4 regions of the Arthrobacter sp. TB 23 genome follow, and region 3 is predicted to be linked to each of the others. Evidence: riboswitches for the same ligand, from Rfam matches in the RefSeq annotation. Region 3 holds a riboswitch; each other region holds the start of a gene.
The links. Region 3 has a riboswitch for S-adenosylmethionine ahead of B384_RS0108725 (ABC transporter substrate-binding protein). Riboswitches for the same ligand answer to the same signal wherever they lie in the genome.
Positions count from the first base shown of each region.

Region 1: it holds a riboswitch for S-adenosylmethionine, as region 3 does, so the genes downstream of both, metX (homoserine O-acetyltransferase MetX) here and B384_RS0108725 (ABC transporter substrate-binding protein) in region 3, are expected to answer to the same signal.
Region 2: it holds a riboswitch for S-adenosylmethionine, as region 3 does, so the genes downstream of both, sfnG (dimethylsulfone monooxygenase SfnG) here and B384_RS0108725 (ABC transporter substrate-binding protein) in region 3, are expected to answer to the same signal.
Region 4: it holds a riboswitch for S-adenosylmethionine, as region 3 does, so the genes downstream of both, B384_RS0116340 (MetQ/NlpA family ABC transporter substrate-binding protein) here and B384_RS0108725 (ABC transporter substrate-binding protein) in region 3, are expected to answer to the same signal.

Region 1 covers NZ_ALPM01000089.1:72,066-75,802, forward strand. Annotated here, with positions in the region: gene B384_RS0113020 (SGNH/GDSL hydrolase family protein) at 1-780, shown strand, start outside; gene metX (homoserine O-acetyltransferase MetX) at 795-1,928, opposite strand; SAM riboswitch class IV at 1,947-2,082, opposite strand; gene B384_RS0113030 (hypothetical protein) at 2,200-2,628, shown strand; gene B384_RS0113035 (VOC family protein) at 2,633-3,274, shown strand; gene B384_RS0113040 (CPBP family intramembrane glutamic endopeptidase) at 3,316-3,737, opposite strand, start outside.
Region 2 covers NZ_ALPM01000077.1:17,597-21,333, reverse strand. Annotated here, with positions in the region: gene B384_RS0111590 (O-acetylhomoserine aminocarboxypropyltransferase/cysteine synthase family protein) at 1-1,238, opposite strand, end outside; gene sfnG (dimethylsulfone monooxygenase SfnG) at 1,238-2,383, opposite strand; SAM riboswitch class I at 2,390-2,494, opposite strand; gene acs (acetate--CoA ligase) at 2,581-3,737, opposite strand, start outside.
Region 3 covers NZ_ALPM01000063.1:61,589-65,325, reverse strand. Annotated here, with positions in the region: gene B384_RS0108740 (hypothetical protein) at 1-300, shown strand, start outside; gene B384_RS0108735 (VOC family protein) at 404-1,579, opposite strand; SAM riboswitch class I at 1,722-1,810, shown strand; gene B384_RS0108725 (ABC transporter substrate-binding protein) at 1,907-3,577, shown strand; gene B384_RS0108720 (ABC transporter permease) at 3,583-3,737, shown strand, end outside.
Region 4 covers NZ_ALPM01000122.1:48,382-52,118, reverse strand. Annotated here, with positions in the region: gene B384_RS0116345 (methionine ABC transporter ATP-binding protein) at 1-430, opposite strand, end outside; gene B384_RS0116340 (MetQ/NlpA family ABC transporter substrate-binding protein) at 500-1,381, opposite strand; SAM riboswitch class IV at 1,593-1,709, opposite strand; gene B384_RS0116330 (YybH family protein) at 1,828-2,253, shown strand; gene B384_RS19375 (putative bifunctional diguanylate cyclase/phosphodiesterase) at 2,247-3,737, opposite strand, start outside.

The sequences.
Region 1 (3,737 bases), on a different contig from region 3:
ACCCGCTATGTTGCCCTCGGTGACTCATTCACCGAGGGCATTGGTGACCCGAATCCCGAGAGCGTGGGCGGTAACAGGGGGTGGGCCGACCGGGTCGCTGAAGAACTCAGCAGGAGCCGGGAGGATTTCGCGTATGCCAACCTCGCCGTTCGTGGCCGGCTGCTGCACCAGATCGTGGACCAGCAGGTTGCACCGGCTTTGGCCTTGAAACCGGACCTGATCACCATCTCGGCTGGCGGCAACGACCTGATCCGACCGGGTGGCGACCCGGACCAGCTGGCGGCCCGGCTGGACGGTGCCGTTGAGGCGCTCAGCGCGGATCAGGCGACGGTGGTCCTGTTCGCTGGCCCCGACGCGAGAGATTCGGTGCTGGGCAACTTCAGGTCCAAGACGGCAATTTTCAACGAGAACCTGAGGATCATCGCCGCCCGGCATGACGCCCTGATCGCAGACATGTGGGCGCTCCGGCAGCTGGTGAACCCGCAGATGTGGGATGGAGACCGGTTGCACTTTTCCCCGCTGGGTCATCACACCATTGCCATGATGGTGCTGGAAACCCTCGCGGTACCCCATTCCCTGACGCCGCTCGAACCGCAGCCGCTGCCCCATCAGAGCTGGCGCGCCGCGCGGACGGAGGACCTGGTGTGGGCGAAGGTGTACTTCGTCCCCTGGGTGCTGCGCCGGCTCCGCCGCCAGTCCTCGGGCGACGGGGTACTGGCGAAAAGGCCCGATGCCGCTCCGATCTTTGGCCCCGGGATGCCCCCCGGCGTCGGCGGCTAAGCCCCGGTCATTCACTAGTGATCGGTGTAGAAGGCTTCCCGCAGGCGTTGATCGAGCTGGTGAATCTCGGTCAGGAAGGCGTCGTGGCCGATCGGTGAGACGATCGTGTGGACGGGCACCTCCCCCGGCAAGGCCTGTGCCAGGGTGTGGGACTGGCTGGGGAAATACAACCGGTCCGAGTCAACCGCTGCGATGAAGAACTCGGCGGTGGCATCCCGCAACGCCAGGTGCAGGGGACCGCGGTCCCGGCCGGCATCATGCCCCATAAGTGCTTCGGTCAGCACCAGATAGCTGTTGGCGTCGAACCGTTCCACCAGCTTGCTGGCTTGATGGTCAAGGTAGCTTTCCACCTGAAATCTGCCCCGGGCTGCCGGGTCCGACGAGCCGAAGGGTGTCTCTGCACCCTGTGCCGCCCGACCGAAGCGGTGCTCCAGCTCCGGCTCGGACCGGTAGGTGATGTGGGCGATGCGCCGGGCCAGCCCGAGCCCGGCGACCGGGCCTGTGCCCGGGTAGTAGTCCCCCGCGGCGAATCCCGGGTCCAACCGGATAGCCTGCAGCTGCGCCTGGGCGAAGGCAATCTGCTCTGCCGAGCTTGCGGCAGTGCAGGCGATGACTGCGCACCGTTCGACCCGCTCCGGGTACACCAGAGCCCACTCCAGGGCCCTCGCGCCGCCGAGCGACCCCCCGATCACCGAATGCCACCGATCGATTCCGAGCGCATCAGCCAGGAGGGCCTCAGCCCGGACCGAATCCCTGACCGTGAGGTAGGGGAATCGGGAGCCCCAGGGGACGCCGTCGGGGTCCCCTGACGCAGGTCCGGTGGAGCCATAGCAGCCGCCGAGCATATTGATGGATACGACAAAATACCTGGTGGTGTCGATGGTTTTGCCGGGGCCCACCAGCTGGTCCCACCAACCGTCTTCGGTCGAATCGCCGCGGGCAACATGGGAGCTGCCGGTCAGTGCATGCTGAATCAGGACGGCATTGGACCCATCGTCGTTGAGGGTGCCCCAGGTTTCATAGGCGAGCGTAATCTCGGGCAGGTGCCCCCCGGTTTCACAGGTGAAGGGGCCCAGACCGAGTGAGCGGACGACGCCGTCAGGTGTCACCTGGGCCCGGTCCTGTTGTGCGGTGTGAATAGTTGTCACTGGTATCGCCCACCTCGGAATCCGCGCTTGCGCCGGACACCCTGTCCGCCGCCTGGTCGTCACCCGGGGCACCCCACCGCGAAGGAGGGTTGCCGTCCAGCAAGCCGGGGCTTGGTGGAGCGGGGTGTTCCGCTCCGTGCTGGCACTCGTGACCTGTTCCTAGATAACCCGAAAACGCAGCTTCGACGCAAATATGTGAACGTCCGTGTATCTGAAAGTCCGTGGCAAAAAAGACCCTGATCTACCCCCAGCAGCCCGATAAGCTTGCGCCATGCGGATCCGCCCAATCGATCTCGTCGATGTTTTTGTCTACCTCGTCGTCCTGGGTCTGTTCATTCAACTGTTTCCCGCGGTGATTTCCGAGACGTTCACCCTGGCGTTGCTGACCGCTGCGCTGCTGAAGCTGGTGCTCGAACTGGTGATGCGGGTGAAGAAGGCCCTGTTGACCCGCGTCCGTACGGCTGAGCGGGTTCTCCCCCGGGTGATCAATGGTGGGGCCCTGCTGCTGGTGCTTCCCGGAAGCAAACTCCTGGTGCTCCAGCTGGTGGCGTTCCTCTTCGGCGATGCGGTGTACCTGGGTGGCTTCTTCCAGGTCACGGCGCTGATCATCGTTCTGATGGCTGCCCGGGGTGGCGTGAGACGCCTTTTCGTCGGTAAGGGTAGCCTAAGTCGAGACACAGATCACAAAGTGCCAAACTAGGGCCATGCGCTTGGACCATGTCTCATATGCTTGTGAACCCGACGGCCTCGTAGCAACTGCGGGGAGGATCGCCGATGCCCTCGGCGTCGACCCGGTGAAGGGTGGTGTGCATCCCCGCTTCGGCACCAGGAACATGATTTTCCCGATGCTGAACGGTCAATATCTCGAAGTTGTTGAGGTGCTGAACCACCCGGCTTCCGACAAAGCTCCCTTCGGCCAGGCGGTTCGCGCCCGGTCCGAGGCTGGCGGCGGCTGGATGGGTTGGTGTGTTGCTGTGGATGATCTGGCCCCCTTCGAGGAACGCCTCGGTCGTAGCGCCGTCCCGGGCAACCGCAAATTTCCTGACGGTCAGGAGCTCACCTGGCAGCAGATTGGCATCAAGGGGCTGATCGCTGATCCCCAGGTCCCCTATATGTTGCGGTGGGACGACGGTACTGAGGCCCTGCACCCCTCACAGGCCCGACCCGCTACAGTGCGCCTCGATTCGCTGACCATTGCAGGGTCCCCCGACCGGATTGCTGAATGGCTGGGCACGCCGGCGACCGAGCCGCTCGATGAGGTTGTTGTGCAGTGGGTGGCACCCAATGGCACTCCCGGCATCATGTCCGTGACCTTCCAGACTGCCAACGGCCTGGTGGAAATCTAACTGCACCCTTTCGTGTGACCGGCCGGCAAGTTGCCACGCGACTAGTCGCCGATACCAATCGCCGATCCAAAGAGGGCGAAGCCTACAAACCCGGCGATATCGAGCAGGGCGTGGGCGATGACCAGGGGCATCACCCGTTTGGTCCGGGTGTAGGCATATCCAAAGATCAGACCCATCAGGACATTGCCGATAAACGGCCCGAAGCCCTGATACAGGTGGTAGCTGCCCCGGAGCAGGGCACTGGTGATGATAATGACCGGCATTGACCAGCCCAGCTGCTTCAGCCGGTGAAACAGGTATCCCACCACAATGACCTCTTCGACCACTGCGTGACGCAGCGCCGAGAGAATCAGGACGGGCACGGTCCACCAGTAGGCGTCGAGCGCAGCGGGCTCGATTGCCGTCGTGATCCCCAGCGCACGCCCCGCCGCATAGACGCCGAGCGTGCCGACCCCAATGACCA
Region 2 (3,737 bases), on a different contig from region 3:
TCCAGGTCCTCGAGTCCGATCGAAATCCTGACCAGGTCCTCGGGGATGCCGGCCGTGACCAGCTGCTCGGCGGACAGCTGCTGGTGCGTGGTCGAGCCGGGGTGGATGACCAGGGTGCGGGCATCGCCCACGTTGGCCAGGTGTGAGGCCAGCTGCAGCGACTCAATAAACTTCTGCCCTGCCGCCCTACCACCTTTCACCCCGAAACTGAAGACCGACCCGGGCCCCTGCGGCAGGTACTTGGCGGCCCGCTCGAAATGCCGGTGCGAGGGGAGGCCCGCGAAGTTCACGTACTCCACCCGCGGGTCGTTCTCCAGCCACTCGGCGACCGCCTGGGCGTTGGACAGGTGTTCGTCCATCCGCTGGGCCAGGGTTTCCACGCCCTGCAGCAGCTGGAAGGCCGACATGGGGGAGAGGGACGGCCCGATGTCCCGCAGCTGCTCGGTGCGCAGCTTGGTCAGGAAGCCGTACTCGCCGAAGTTGGCCCACCATTGGATATTGCCGTAGGACGGGACCGGCTCGGTCATGGTGGGGAACCGGCCGTTACCCCAGTTGAAGGTTCCGGCCTCGACGACGACGCCGCCCAGGGTGGTCCCGTGCCCGCCGATGAACTTGGTGGCGGAGTGGATCACAATGTCGGCGCCGTGCTCGATGGGCCGGATCAGGTAGGGGGTGCTCAGGGTGGAATCGATGATCAGCGGCACACCGGCGTCGTGGGCGATCTTCGCTAGCCCCTGGATGTCGGCGATTTCACCCGAGGGGTTCGCGATCACCTCCGCGTAGACGGCCTTCGTGTTGTCCTGGATGGCCGCAGCATAGTCAGCGGGATCCGTGCCGGGGACGAAGGTGGTGTCAATGCCGAACCGGCGCAGGGTCACATCGAGTTGGGTGACCGTGCCGCCGTAGAGCTGCGACGCGGCGACAATATGATCCCCGGCCTGGCAGAGGGCCGCGAACGTGATGAATTCGGCGCTCATGCCCGACGCCGTCGCGACCGCCCCGATGCCACCCTCCAGGGACGCGATCCGCTCCTCGAACGCGGCGACCGTAGGGTTGCCGATCCGCGAATAAATGTTGCCGTACTTTTGGAGCGCGAAGAGGTTGGCGGCGTCGTTCGTGTCCTTGAACACGAACGAGGTCGTCTGGTAGATGGGTACCGCTCGGGCGCCGTGGGCCGAGTCGGGGGTGCCACCCGCGTGAAGAGCGCGTGTACGGAAACCGAAGCTGCGATCAGCCATCAGACACCTGCCTTAATCTGGTTGTCAACATTGAAATCTAGGCCCTCTTTACGGGCGAGGTCCGCTTCGAGTTCGCGGACGATGGGGAGGATGTCTTTGCCGAAGGCTTCGACCTCCTCCTGGAAGTGGAGGTAGCAGGTCAGCATCAGGTTCACCCCGATTTTCTTGTACTCGACGATCCGCTCGGCGATCTGCTCGGGGGTGCCGATCAGCTGGGTCTTGAAGCCGTCGTTGTACTGGATCAGGTCCTCGAAGGACGAGTCCGCCCACATGCCCTTGCCGTCCTTGGTCGAGGCCCCGGCTTCCTGCACTGCGCCCCGGAACCCCTCCACCGCCGGTTTGTGGGCCTTGGCCACGATCTCGCGGAGCGTCTCGCGGGCTTCCTTCTCGGTATCGCGGGCAATCACAAAACCGTTGAGCCCGAACCGGGGGTGGCGGCCGACGTCGGCCGCTGAGGCCTGCACGCCGGCGATATTCTCCTTGAATCCCTCGAGGTCCTTGCCGTTGGAAAAGTACCAGTCGGCCACCCGGCCAGCAGTGGCCTGCGCCGCCGTCGAGTTGCCGCCGAAGAAGATTTCCGGGTGTGGACGCCCGGGCACGTCGACGGGCGGCGGGTTGAGGGTGAAATCGGTGATGTTGTAATATTTGCCGGCCTGGGAGAAGTTCTGCTCTGTCCAGAGGCCGCGGAGGATCCTGATGAACTCTTCGGTGCGGACGTAGCGCTCGTCGTGCTCCAGCCACGGCAGCCCGAACCCGGTGAACTCACTCTTCAGCCAGCCGGACACAATGTTCACCGCCGCCCGACCACCGGAGATGTGGTCAGCGGTGATGATGAACTTCGCCAGGACTCCGGGCTGCCACATACCGGGGTGGACGGCGGCGATCACCTTCAGCTTTTCGGTCGCACCGAGCAGCGCCAGGGAGAACGACGTCGCCTCATGCTGCTTGTCGGCGCCGTACGACGCCGCATACCGGGTTTGCGAGAGGGCGTACTCGAAGCCGGCGTCCTCCGCGATGCGGGCCAGCTTCTTGTTGTACTCGAAGTCCCAGCTGGTGCGCTGCTCAATGGTGGAGACCACCAGGCCGCCGCTCACATTGGGCACCCAGTACGCGAACTTCAGGGGTTGGGAAAGGTCAATAGCCATAGTGGTCCTCCATCGTGCCTGGCATTAGCACCCTAATGTCACTGCCGTGGGCAGTGGCCAGGGTTGCTGCGGTGTCAATGAGCCAGATCTCTCAACCGCTCGGGATGGTCCCCACCAGTGTGACAGTCCTCTCACGGTCGACCAACATTGTTGCTCTCCGTTGCGGGTTGTCCCTCCGGTGGGGTTTACAGGCGGGGTCACGGTGACGCCCTTGCGGCCAGTGCGGCAGCGATGCCGGGCACGCACGCCTCGTTCTGCAGGGAAGTGGTGTCACCCAGCGTTGTGTTCTCGAACAGTTGCGTCAGGAGTCGGCGCATGATCTTGCCGGACCGGGTCTTCGGGACGTCCGCGACGACGACGACGGCGGCCGGCTTGGCGATCGGCCCGATCACCGCCGCGACGTGGTCCCGCAAGACCCGGCTCACCTCCTCCGCCGCGTGCGCGCCGGCCCCGTGGGACGCAGCCAGCACCACGAAGGCGGCAATCGCATGGCCGGTCCGCGGATCGGAGACCGGACAGACGCCGGCCTCGACCACCCACGGGTGAGCAACCAGGGCCGATTCAATCTCGATGGTCGAGAGCCGGTGGCCTGACACGTTGAGCACATCGTCGACCCGGCCGAGGATCCAGGTGTCGCCGTCGTCGTCGTTCCTGGCCCCATCACCGGCCAGGAACCAGCCCTGGGCGGCGAACTTTCGCCAGTAGGAATCCAGGTAGCGCTGCGGGTCGCCCCAGACGGTGCGCGCCATCGCCGGTCCGGTGCGGTCCACGACGATCAGGCCCTGCTCACCGGTGGGTACCGGGTTTCCGGCGTCGTCGACAATCCGGGTGCTCACGCCGGGGAGGGCGCGGGAGGCAGAACCGGGCTTGAACGAGGGGTCAGTGGGGCGGGGAGAGAGGATGGTGGCGCCGGTTTCTGACTGCCACCAGGTGTCGACGACCGGTGCGGTGCCAGCCCCGAGGTGCTCCCTGAACCAGCGCCAGGCCTCGGGGTTGGTGGCCTCACCGACGGTGCCGAGGAGACGGATCGAGGACAGGTCGTAGCTGGCAGGCACGCCGTCCGGGAACCAGCCCATCAGCGACCGGATCAGGGTGGGGGCCGTGTAATAGCTGGTCACCTTGTAACGCTGGATGATCTCGAAGTGCCGCCCCGGATGTGGGGTGTTGGGGGTGCCCTCGAAGATCACCTGGGTGGCGCCGTTGGAGAGCGGACCGTAGATCTCGTAGGTATGGGCGGTCACCCAGGCAAGGTCGGCGGTGCACCAGTGGACGTCCTGGTCCCGCTGCGACGGATCGGGGTTGCTGAACAGGTAGTCGAAACTCCACGACGCCTGGGTCAGGTACCCACCGGAGG
Region 3 (3,737 bases):
ATGGTGGTGGAGGACGCCTACATTATTCCGATGCAGTCAGGCCCAGGCACTACCCTCGGCGTGAGCTCGACGCTAACAAAGGACCCTGAGGTTCAAGCCATACTGGACCGGGCCGAACCGGCTGAGGGCTACGTCATCGGCCCAGGGGAGCAGGTTAATGTGGTGACCGCAGTATCAATCGCCGCAGGTGTCCGCCAGGGAACTGCATCGGGAATTGAGGTGCGCTCTGAGCAGTGGCCGGACACCAACGTCTCTGACGCGCGAATCAAAATGACCATGACGAAAGACTCGTGTTTCTGACCACCAGCTATCCGTTAGTTGACATAATGTAGATTATCGGCGTTTGTGTGAAGAGTTCAGCAGCGGATCCGGGAACTCCCTTTACCGCCAACCTGACGGAAGATTATGAACTACTGACGATCACCAACTCGTTGCCTTCTGGGTCGGCGACCAGCCAGTGATCCTCGGATTCGTCAAGGAGCCTGCCACCAGCAGCGACGCTGGTGGCGAGGCGCGTCTGCGCAAGGTCCGGCGGCACGTCAAGCTCGACGTGTAGGCGGTTGCGCTGGCGACGGCGATCGGTTTCGGAAGCGTCGATCTCCTGGAATACCAACACGGGGTTCAGCTGCAGCGGATCCTGGATGTCGCTGACCCCGGCCCGCTGGTCGCGGGTGTATCCGAGTGCGGCGACCCAGAACGCACGAACCGCCTCGACGTCGGCGGCGTCGAAGAAGAGTTGGAGGAAGCGTGGCAGCCCGTGATCCGCAGTGGCTCCGAGTTCGCGTGCCACGGTCTGCAGTCCCCCAGCGAGGTGGGCGAAATCGGGGTCGAGACCGTCGGCGGCGCCCTCCCACTGGTCCTTGCCGCTGTCGAAGATCACCAGCCCGGGGCGTAAATCGATGAGCAGCGGGAAGCCCGTGTTATCGGCCAGGGCCGCTGCTGCGGTGGTCAGGTCTCGCTGCTGGGTCGATGAGGTGGTGCGGTAGCACGCCATCGCGCTGAACACCGTCTGCCAGTCGGCTGTGCCGATTCCCCCGCCGAGCGCCGCGCCAGGCACCAGGTCTACCTCGTTGCCGTCGGGGTCGGTGTGACGGACTTCGAACGGTCCTGAGGCGGGACCAAGATCCGCCCGCTCGACCTCCGCAGGCGGCCGCACCACGTCCAGATGGATGCGGTTTCGCAACGGCCGCGGCTCGGTCGACTGCCGGATCCGTAGCGCGGGGTCGCGCCGCAACGGATCCGCCAGACCGCCGTTGTCAGCAGGCGCGTAGTCGAGCACGCGTTGCCAGAATGCCCTCACCCCAGACGGATTCGGGGATTCGACGACGACGCTCAGTTGCTGCAGCACGGCAGGGTTCGCCGTTAGCCCAAGATCCTGCGCAGCCGCCGATACTGTCTCGGCGTGGCGGTCCGAGTCGAGGCGCACTCGGACGCCGGTCCTGCGCAGATCGGTCCCGACCCCGGGTGTCAACTCCAGGATGCGTCCGGCCAGCGCCGCCCCGACGGTCAGCGAACGCGCGTCGAACCATGCCGTCGCAACGTTATCGATCACCCGCCACTCCGTGCTGATCTCTCTCATACCGAAATGTATACCCACCTGCACCGGCCTGCCAATGCTGAATGTTGCGTCGGAAGTCGTACAGATCAGGACTTTCTTGATCGCCCCATCATTATGCGATTAGATCGCCGTAGTCCGCAGGGTATCGCTCCCCCGGACTGAACAACCATCCAGAGCGGCTGAGAGACCTGGCTCGTTGAAGCCGCAGCAACCACCCCTCGGGGCCGGTGCTACTGCCAGGACCGATGGAGAAAGTTTTATCCCCCGTTGGTGTCGACCCCATTCCTGGCGGTCAGATGCTTCAGCGTGCGTGGGTAGGGCACCTCGATCACGACTGAGAGGATCGACATGATTTCCCGCACCGTCTCACACCACAACGTCCTACCGCCCAACCCCGGTCCACGCCGGCGGTCCCTGCGGGTAGCGGCGCTCATCGGCCTTACGGCAGTGGCGCTCACCGCCTGCGGTTCGACCGCCACTACCGCTCCGGGTGAAAATGTGGCCAGTGGACAGCCGGTCGAGGGCGGCACCCTGGTATATGCCGAGGTGACCCCCATCAATAACTGGCAGACCCAGTCCGCGAGGTTCTATGAAAAGTCCAATGTCCTCAACAGCGTCCTGGACCGCCTGACGTATTTCGACGCCGACCAGGGTGAGATTGTCCCCTGGATAGCCTCCGAGTTCTCCGCCAACGCAGACGCAACCGAGTTCACCTTCACCATTCGACCCGATGTGACGTTCAGTGATGGCACCCCGGTAGACGCCGAGGCAGTCAAACTGAACCTCGACGCCCAGGGCTTTGGGATTGAGGCGGCCCAGATTCAACCGAACGTGGACTTCGCCGGGTACGAGTCGGCCGAGGTGATCGGTGCTGATCAGGTGCTGGTGACGCTGTCCTCCCCCAACGCGAACTTCCTGCGGGCCACCACCTCGGTCACCGCCGGGTTGGTGTCCCCCGCAACACTTGAGCTGGATGCGGCAGGGCAATCAGCCATCTCCCAGATATCCGGGTCCGGACCCTTCACCTTCGAGTCCGAGAAGCCTGATGAGGAAGTAGTACTGGCCAAGCGCCCGGACTACGCCTGGGCGCCGGAAACCGCTGACAACCAGGGTGACGCGTACCTCGACAAGGTCGTCGTCAAATACCTGCCGGAGGTCGCCCATCGTGCTGGGGCGGTCCAGTCGGGGCAGGTCGACCTGGTGAGGGGCCTCCAGCCGGTGGATGAGGAAACCCTTGCTGCGACCGGTAATCAGGTTCTCCCGGCGAAGGGCGTGGACCTGACAGTGAACATGGCCGCGGTCCGGGTCGGCAGCGGGAAGCTGGCCGACGAGAACGTCCGCCGGGCCCTGCAGATTGGTATTGACCGGCAAAGTCTCAAGGACACCGTCCTGTCCGACAGCTACGAACTGGCTGCCTCGGTCCTGAACCACCGGGCACCCGGCTTCACCGACCTGTCCGAAGAACTCGAATACCAGCCCGAGGAAGCACGGCAGCTGCTCGACGAGGCGGGCTGGAAAGTCGGGGCCGACGGCATCCGGGCCAAAGACGGAATAGCACTCGAGGTGACCGTCACTAGTTCCAACAATTCGGTTGTCATCAAACCGGCCTTCGAGCTGATTGAACAGCAGTGGCGTGAGATTGGTGTCAAGCTCAACAACCGCGCCGGCGACAACACCTTTCTCGCCTCAGCAATGCCTGACCCAGCGGTGGAGTTTTTCGGCACCCGACAGTTCATCTACGGCGGTCTCGGCCCGATCTTCGAGCCGGAAAACAACACCATGACGCACACCAGCGACGAAGACCTCAACGCTATCTTCGCGGCCGAGCGTGCGGCAACCTCACTCGAAGAGCGCGATGAGCTGCTGGCCGACGAACAGTATGCGTTGGTGGTGGATAAGGCCTACTCCCTGGTGCTCTGGGACGAGGTCCAGGTTTACGGTGCCCACAGCGGGACCCAGATTGAATTCACGTCCGGCACCGCCCCGGTATTCCAGGGTGCCTGGAAAACCGGCGGGTAGCGTTCATGATCCGCTATCTCTTGCAACGGATAGGTCAGGCCCTGTTGGTGGTGTGGCTCGCCTACACTGCGGTTTTTCTCGCCGTACAGCTTCTGCCCAGCGATCCGGTAACAATTTTCCTGACCGCCGACTCAGCGGTCGATCAATCAGCGATCGACGC
Region 4 (3,737 bases), on a different contig from region 3:
CGGGGTAGTTGGAGGCCTTATCGGCCAGTCCCACAAAGTCGAGGAGTTCGGTGACGCGCGCCTGGATTTCGTCCCGGCTCTTCCCAGCGACGCGCAGGGGGTAGGCGACGTTGTTCCAGACTGTTTTGGCGTTGAACAGGTTGAACTGCTGGAAGATCATCCCGATGTCGAGACGTAGTTTGCGCAGTTGCCGGTCCGGGACGTTGGTGACCTGCTGGCCGTCGACAATGATGGTGCCGCTGCTGGCCTTTTCGAGAGCGTTGATCAGGCGGACCAGGGTGCTTTTCCCGGCTCCCGAGTAGCCGATGATCCCGTAGATCTCTCCAGCCTCGATGTCGAGGCTGACGTTGTCAATCGCGTGCACCGGAGCGTCGCCGCGGCGGCCCGGAGGGAAGCTTTTGGTAACTCCCTGCAGGGAAATGAGTGGCATGGTGTTCCTTGATAAACGGCCCTGCGGCCAGCCGGGATCGCCAGCTGGCCGCAGGGCAGGGAGGGCTGGTTAGCCTTGGGCGCGGGTGTCTTCCTCGACGGTGTCGAGGGTCGTCTGCAGCTCATCGGGGGTGACCTGAAGGAACTCGGCGGTCCCGCCCGAGGTCTCCTGGACGGCGTCCTGCACCTCCTGGTTTTCCTGGTAGATGCTGATCAGCTTCTGGTACGTCTCGTTGCCCTCTTCGCCGGCGCGGGCGGCGAACACGTTCACGTACGCGACGGCGGCAGGATCGGTCGGATCGTCCTGGGCAATGGCGTCCTCGAAGTTCAGGCCAGCGTCCTGGACAAAGTCGTTATTGATGATGGCGGCGGCGACGTCGGGCAGCGAGGTGGGGGTCAGCGACGCTTCGAGCGTGGTGACGGTGACCTTGGACGCGTCCTCATCAATGTCGTCGATCGTCGAGAAGGCGCTGCCGCCGTCGTCGAGCACCACCAGACCGGCGGACTGAAGGACCAGCAGCCCGCGGGCGAGGTTGCTCTCGTCGTTGGGGACAGCAACCGTCGATCCTTCGGGGATCTCCTCCACCGACCCGTACTGGGTTGAGTACAGGCCCAGCGGGTAGATGGCCGTGGAGCCGATCGGGGCCAGCTCCTCTCCGCTGGATACGTTGTAGCGGGCCAGGTACACCAGGTGCTGGAACTGGTTGAGGTCCAGTTCACTTTCGCTTAGCGCGGGGTTGGGCTGGGTGTATTCGGCGAAGTCGATGACCTCCAGCTCGATGCCTTCCTCGGCAGCGGCCTCGGTGAGCAGGCCCCATTCCGGGTCGCTGGCGCCGACGACGCCGAGCTTGATGCTTTCATTTCCGGAACCGGACTCGCCCGAACCACCACATGCCACAGTGAGGGCGAGGAATGGGGCAACGGCGATAGTGAGAAGGGTGCGGGATTTCATGGGGGTTTTTCCTTTGAACGGGGTACGTCAGTGGGGTCCGGTCGGCCGATAACACGGGCCAGGCGTTACCACTGGACAGGCAGATAGGCAGGAGTGAAGTGCTGCGATAACTGCAGCGACATTCGGGGAGTTTCCTCGGGGTTACATGCTGGCTCGCTTCAAGATGGCGGGCGGTATCCACGACGACCCCTCGGCGGGGTCAATTCTGGATACGCCGTACTTGCCGTCCGGGGACTTGTTCCGGCGGCCGAATCTTCACCTGGAGCACCCCGCTACGGGAGAGGGTTGCTGGTCAACCGGCCAGGGCCGTTGGTTGACACTCTTGATTCTGGAGATCACGCTAAGGCAGAAAATTTGTTGGGTCAAAACCTGGCCGTTACCGGTCGTCATAAATGACTTGCGCGTACCCGTTCCGTTCATCGGTCGGGCATGCGAGGATCGCCTTCATGGATGAAGAGTCGATCACTCAGGTTCTCGAACAGTATGCTGCAGCCGTATTCGGGAAGGATGTTGATGCCCTGCTGGCCCTGTACGACGACGACGTCCGGGTTTTCGACTTATGGGACGTGTGGAGCCACCAGGGTGCAGACCCGTGGCGGGAATCAGTGGCCGGGTGGTTCGCTTCGGTGGGGGATGAGCGCGTCAGGGTGGACTTCGATGACGTTCAGACTCTGGTTACCGAGGACCTGGCAACCGTGCACGCCATCATCACCTACCGCGACATTGGGCCCGACGACGTCGAACAGGACTCCATGCAGAACCGCCTGACCTGGGTTCTGGGGCGCCGCGATGGTGACTGGAAAATTGTGCACGAGCACACGTCAGCTCCGGTCAACGGCGAGACTTTCAAGGTCAACCTGCAACGCTACTGACCAACCAGTTGGGGTTCTCCCAGGCGCATATTATCGGGCCGCGGAATGAACCACGGTTCGAGGTCCTCCGCCGACATGGGGCGGGTGTAGAAGTAGCCCTGCGCGAGGTCGCAGTCCAGCTCGGTCAGCGCGTGTAGCTGGGCTGGCATTTCAACGCCTTCGGCGACGGCGATCAGGTTCGTGGCGTGGGCGAGCTGGATGCAGGACGCAACAATCGCGTGGTCCTTGCTGTCGGTAGTGAGCCCGGCAATGAAGGAGCGGTCGATTTTCAGTTCGTCGATCGGAAAGCGCTTGAGATAGGTGAGGCTGGAATGGCCAGTACCAAAATCGTCGATTGCCAACCTGACGCCCAGGGCCTTGAGAATTTCGAGGGTCCGCAGCGCGGCAACTGGATCCGCGGTGAGCGCCGTTTCGGTGATTTCCAGGGTCAGGAGCCCCGGAGCAACACCATGGCGTTCAAGCGCTTCAGTGACCATTTCTTCGAGGCGGGGATCGCTGAGCTGGATGGCTGAGATATTGACTGACATTCGTACTGGGGGCCGTCCCGCCGCAGAGCGGTGCCATGTGGCCTGTTGCGCGACGGCAGCGTTGATCACCCAGGCTCCGAGCGGCAGGATAAGCCCGGATTCTTCGGCGAAGTCGATGAAAGCTGAAGGTGCCAGCAGGCCCTTATCGGGGTGATCCCAGCGCACCAGTGCCTCGAATCCGTTCATCTGGCCGCTGACGAGGTCAATCTGGGGCTGGAAGAAGAGGCATAACTCTCCGTCCTCGATGGCACGGCGCAGTTCACCGCGGCGATTCAGCTGGCCGTCGTCGGGATCGCTGTGCATGCTGCACTCCACCTCGCAGCGGTTACGGCCCCGCTTCTTGGCCTGGTGCAGTGCCGCGGCAGCCCGACCCACCAGCCGGTCAGGGTTGTCAGTTTCGCTGGCCATCGAAACGCCAATACTGACCGTGATTTCAATGCTGGTCCCGCCAACCGCCATCGGCGCGCTCAGGGCCTCCAATAGCTCGGCGGCCACCGACTGCGCCTCCCCGGCGTCGGCGAAGTCAGCCAGTACCGCAAATTCGACACCCGACAACCGAGCGACGACTGCAGATGGATGCACCGCGGCACGGATCCGCTGCGCGACGATACTCAGAGTCTCATCCCCAGCAGCGATCCCCAGACCGACATTGACCGTCCGGAAGAAATCCAGGTCCACGATCAATAGTCCTCGGCGCTGTTTCCTGCCGGCCCGCTTTGCAAGGCAGAGCTGAAGCTCCGCCAGAAATCCACCCCGATTGAGCAATCCGGTGAGCGAATCATGGGTCATCAAATAATCGAAGCTAACCTTTGCCTGTGCAGGATTTCTGGCCTGTTCAAGGACACAGCTTCGCACTTCGGCGAGCGCCCGTGTGTAAGAACTGCTGTGATCAGACGCCAACTCTTCATCGGTCAGGCCGGTGGGGGTTTCGTCGATTGATGAATGGCTATTGGTGCT